2 regions of the Pseudomonas sp. F-14 TE3482 genome follow, and region 1 is predicted to be linked to the other one. Evidence: predicted binding sites of a transcription regulator. Region 1 holds the regulator's gene; the other holds the start of a gene.

Evidence for each region. Region 1 encodes sigma-54, which starts transcription at its own class of promoters, with help from an activator protein. Its sites were predicted from a motif close to ANTGGCATNNANNTTGCTNT; they were not measured.
Region 2: the regulator sigma-54 is predicted to act here: its motif matches at 1,068-1,087, upstream of glnA (glutamate--ammonia ligase).

What each region holds. Positions count from the first base shown of each region.
Region 1 covers NZ_JBRJII010000001.1:220,509-222,911, forward strand. Annotated here, with positions in the region: gene lptB (LPS export ABC transporter ATP-binding protein) at 1-392, shown strand, start outside; gene AB7M26_RS01030 (RNA polymerase factor sigma-54) at 578-2,071, shown strand; gene hpf (ribosome hibernation-promoting factor, HPF/YfiA family) at 2,151-2,403, shown strand, end outside.
Region 2 covers NZ_JBRJII010000001.1:831,193-833,595, reverse strand. Annotated here, with positions in the region: gene glnA (glutamate--ammonia ligase) at 1-971, opposite strand, end outside; gene thiI (tRNA uracil 4-sulfurtransferase ThiI) at 1,302-2,403, shown strand, end outside.

The sequences.
Region 1 (2,403 bases):
CCGGTCGTCGCCAAGAGCTGGAAAGCCTGCTGCAGGAATTTCACATCCATCACATCCGTGACAATCTCGGCATGAGCCTGTCCGGTGGTGAACGCCGCCGTGTGGAAATCGCCCGGGCACTGGCTACCAACCCGAAATTCATCCTCCTCGACGAACCCTTCGCCGGTGTGGACCCGATTTCGGTGGGCGACATCAAGCAGATCATCCATCACCTCAAGGCTAAAGGCATTGGCGTGCTGATCACGGACCACAACGTTCGTGAGACCCTGGATATCTGCGAAACCGCCTACATCGTCAACGACGGCCAACTGATTGCTGAAGGTGACTCCGCCACCATCCTCGCCAATGAACTGGTCAAGGAAGTGTATCTGGGCCACGAGTTCCGCCTGTAAGCACCTGAGGTGCCCGGGTCGCCGAGGGAGCGCTCGCTTCAATAAAAAATCAATAACTTTTTATTGTTACAGCGCTCTAGGCAAACACTTCAGTTTCGGGCATATAATTTGCTTATGTTTGGCGCTTCGGCGCCCTGTAGTGGATGGCGCATGTGCGCCGGCGAATAAGGTGTTAAGCCCCTGCCATGAAACCATCGCTAGTCTTGAGAATGGGCCAGCAGCTGACGATGACACCGCAGCTGCAACAGGCCATCCGCCTGCTCCAATTGTCGACCCTGGACCTGCAACAGGAAATCCAGGAGGCTCTGGAGTCCAATCCGATGCTCGAACGCCAGGAAGAAGGCGACGACTTCGATAACGCCGACCCCTTGGCCGATAGCGCCGAACAGAAACCCAACGCCGACATTCAGGAACCCTCCTACCAGGAAACCGCCCCGACGGTGGACAACCTTGAGGAAGGCGACTGGAACGAGCGCATCCCCAACGAATTGCCCGTCGACACAGCCTGGGAGGATGTCTACCAGACCAGCGCCAGCAGCCTGCCGAGCAACGATGACGACGAGTGGGACTTCACCACCCGCACATCGGTCGGTGAAAGCCTGCAAAGCCATTTGCTCTGGCAACTGAACCTGGCACCGATGTCCGACACCGATCGCCTGATCGCCGTGACCCTGATCGACTGCATCAACAATCAGGGCTACCTGGACGAAACCCTCGAGGAAATCCTCGAAGCGTTCGACCCGGAACTGGACATCGAACTGGACGAAATCGAAGCCGTCCTGCACCGCATCCAGCAATTCGAACCCGCTGGCATCGGCGCCCGCAACCTCGGTGAATGCCTGCTGCTGCAACTGCGCCAGTTGTCCGCCAAGACCCCTTGGCTGGCCGAAGCCAAGCGCCTGGTCACCGATTACATCGACCTGCTCGGCAGCCGCGACTACAGCCAGCTGATGCGCCGCATGAAGCTCAAGGAAGATGAGCTGCGCCAGGTCATCGAATTGGTCCAGAGCCTCAACCCACGCCCCGGTTCACAAATCGAGTCCACCGAAGCCGAATACGTCGTTCCCGACGTGATCGTGCGCAAGGACAACGAGCGCTGGCTGGTGGAGCTGAACCAGGAATCGGTGCCACGCCTGCGGGTCAACGCCCAATATGCCGGTTTCGTGCGCCGTGCCGATACCAGCGCTGACAACACCTTCATGCGTAATCAGCTGCAGGAGGCTCGCTGGTTCATCAAGAGCCTGCAAAGCCGCAATGAAACCCTGATGAAAGTCGCCACCCAGATCGTCGAGCATCAACGCGGCTTTCTCGAATACGGTGACGAAGCCATGAAGCCGTTGGTGCTGCATGACATTGCCGAAGCAGTCGGCATGCATGAATCGACAATTTCACGGGTGACCACGCAAAAATTCATGCATACCCCGCGGGGCATCTATGAACTGAAATACTTTTTTTCCAGCCACGTCAGTACCTCTGAAGGCGGTGAATGCTCGTCCACGGCGATCCGCGCGATCATCAAAAAACTGGTTGCTGCGGAAAATCAGAAAAAGCCGTTGAGTGACAGCAAGATCGCTGGTTTACTGGAGGCACAAGGCATTCAGGTAGCCCGTCGCACCGTCGCCAAGTACCGCGAATCCCTGGGGATCGCGCCTTCCAGCGAACGGAAGCGGTTGATGTAGCCGCCGGGCTGGCCACAGCGTTCCAGTGGCAGGCATTTCTGCCTGCCGCTTTATGCACTGGCAACGAAGGAGAAGCTGTATGCAAGTCAACATCAGTGGACACCAACTGGAAGTGACCGAACCCCTGCGCACCTACATCGGCGAAAAACTCGACCGATTAGAGAGGCATTTCGACAAGATCACCAATGTGCAAGTCACGATGAACGTCGAAAAACTGCTGCAGAAGATCGAAGCCACGCTGCATATTCCCGGCGGAGAAGTGGTCGCCAATGCCGAGCATACGGACATGTATGCCGCCATCGACCTGCTGACCGACAAGCTGGATCGCCAAC
Region 2 (2,403 bases), 610 kb from region 1:
GGGACCAGACGCTTGTAGGAGTTGGTCGACGGGTTGGTGAAGCCGTTCAGAGCCTTACCGTGCTTGATGATGCCGCCGATGAAGTACAGAGCGGTATCGGACAGGCCGGCATAGCCTTCGCCAGCGAAGGTGTTCTTGCCATCTTTGGCGATGGACAGGTGAACGTGCATACCCGAACCGTTGTCGCCGTACAGAGGCTTAGGCATGAAGGTCGCGGTGCGGCCATATGCATCAGCAACGTTGTGTACGCAGTACTTCAGGGTCTGAACTTCGTCAGCCTTGGCAACCAGGGTGTTGAACTTCACGCCGATTTCGTTCTGACCGGCAGTCGCCACTTCGTGGTGGTGAACTTCGATGACCAGGCCCATTTCTTCCATGGCGTTGCACATGGAGGTACGGATTTCGTGGTCGTGGTCGAACGGCGGAACAGGGAAGTAGCCGCCTTTGACGCCTGGACGGTGGCCTTTGTTGCCGCCTTCCACGTCCTGGTCGGACATCCACGAGCCTTGTTCGGAGAAGATTTTGAACATCGAGCCGGAGATGTCGGACTTGAACTTCACTTCGTCGAAGATGAAGAACTCAGGCTCTGGACCCACGAATACGGTGTCACCGATACCGGTCGACTTCAGGTATTCCTCGGCACGCTTGGCGATCGCACGTGGGTCACGGTCGTAGCCTTGCATGGTCGAAGGCTCGATCACGTCGCAAACCAGGATCAGGGTTGGCTCTTCGGTGAACGGGTCGAGAACGGCAGTGCTGTCGTCCGGCATCAGGATCATGTCGGAGGCTTCGATGCCTTTCCAGCCAGCGATGGAGGAACCGTCGAACATTTTGCCTTCTTCGAAGAAAGCTTCATCCAGCCCATCGCGAGCCGGCATGGTCACGTGGTGCTGAGTGCCTTTGGTGTCCGTGAAGCGCAGATCAATCCACTTGACGTCATGATCTTTGATGAGTTGAACCGACTTCGACATAGTGTCCTCCGGGTGGCTTCGGGCTTAGTAGTGGATGCCCTTAGAATGTGGGTGATGCCGGCGCGAATACTCTGCCAAGGCAACCTGCCTCACAAGGGAGCAAATTGCATGCCAGTGCCCCACCATGGGTTTTTTGCCCCAATATCACGCTTATAAAGGTGCAAAGCCTCGAAAAGCGCCAAACCTCGCCCTGTAATGTAGCGTCTAATTCCATAAATGACCTGTTTTGGTGCGCGCAAAACCTTCTGCACATTAACTGGTTAAACCTTGAGCAATTTCCGCTATAATCCGCGCCCCCCTTTTTCGGCTGGCCCAGCGCGCGCTGTTTTCATGAAACTAATCGTAAAAGTCTTCCCCGAGATCACCATCAAGAGCCGCCCGGTACGGATGCGTTTCATCCGCCAGTTGGCCAAAAACATCCGTACCGTGCTCCGCGATCTGGACCCGGCTGTGGTGGTCAACGGTGTGTGGGACAATCTCGAGTTGGAAACCCGCGTCAGCGAGCCGAAAGCCCTGAAGGAGATGACCGAGCGCCTGAGCTGCATGCCGGGCATCGCGCATTTCCTGCAGGTCGATGAATACCCGTTGGGCGACTTCGACGACATCGTCGCCAAGTGCAAACAGCATTTTGGTGACGCCCTGGCCGGGAAGATCTTTTCGGTGCGCTGCAAGCGTGCCGGCAAGCACGAATTCAGCTCCATGGACGTCGAGAAATACGTCGGCAGCCAACTGCGTCGTCAGTGCGGCGCCGCCGGAATCTCGCTCAAAGAGCCTGAAATCGAAGTTCGCATCGAAATTCGCGACAAACGGTTGTTCGTGATCCACAGCCAGCACAACAGCATCGGCGGTTATCCGCTGGGTGCCCTGGAACAGACGCTTGTACTGATGTCCGGTGGCTTCGATTCCACCGTCGCCGCCTACCAGATCATGCGCCGCGGGCTGATGAGCCATTTCTGCTTCTTCAATCTGGGCGGACGAGCCCACGAACTGGGCGTCATGGAAGTCGCGCACTTCATCTGGAAGAAGTACGGCAGCTCTCAACGCGTGTTATTTGTCAGTGTGCCGTTCGAGGAAGTTCTGGGAGAAATTCTCGGGAAAGTCGATAACAGTCATATGGGTGTAGTTTTGAAGCGTATGATGTTGCGCGCTGCTTCCCGTATTGCCGATCGGCTGGAGATCGAAGCGCTGGTCACCGGCGAAGCGATTTCCCAGGTGTCGAGCCAGACGTTGCCGAACCTGTCCGTGATCGACTGCGTGACCGACAAGCTGGTCTTGCGTCCACTGATCGCCAGTCACAAGCAGGACATCATCGACCTGGCCAACGAAATCGGTACTGCCGATTTCGCCAAGCACATGCCGGAATACTGCGGGGTCATCTCGGTGAACCCAAAGACCCACGCCAAGCGTCCGCGTGTGGAGCATGAAGAGAAAG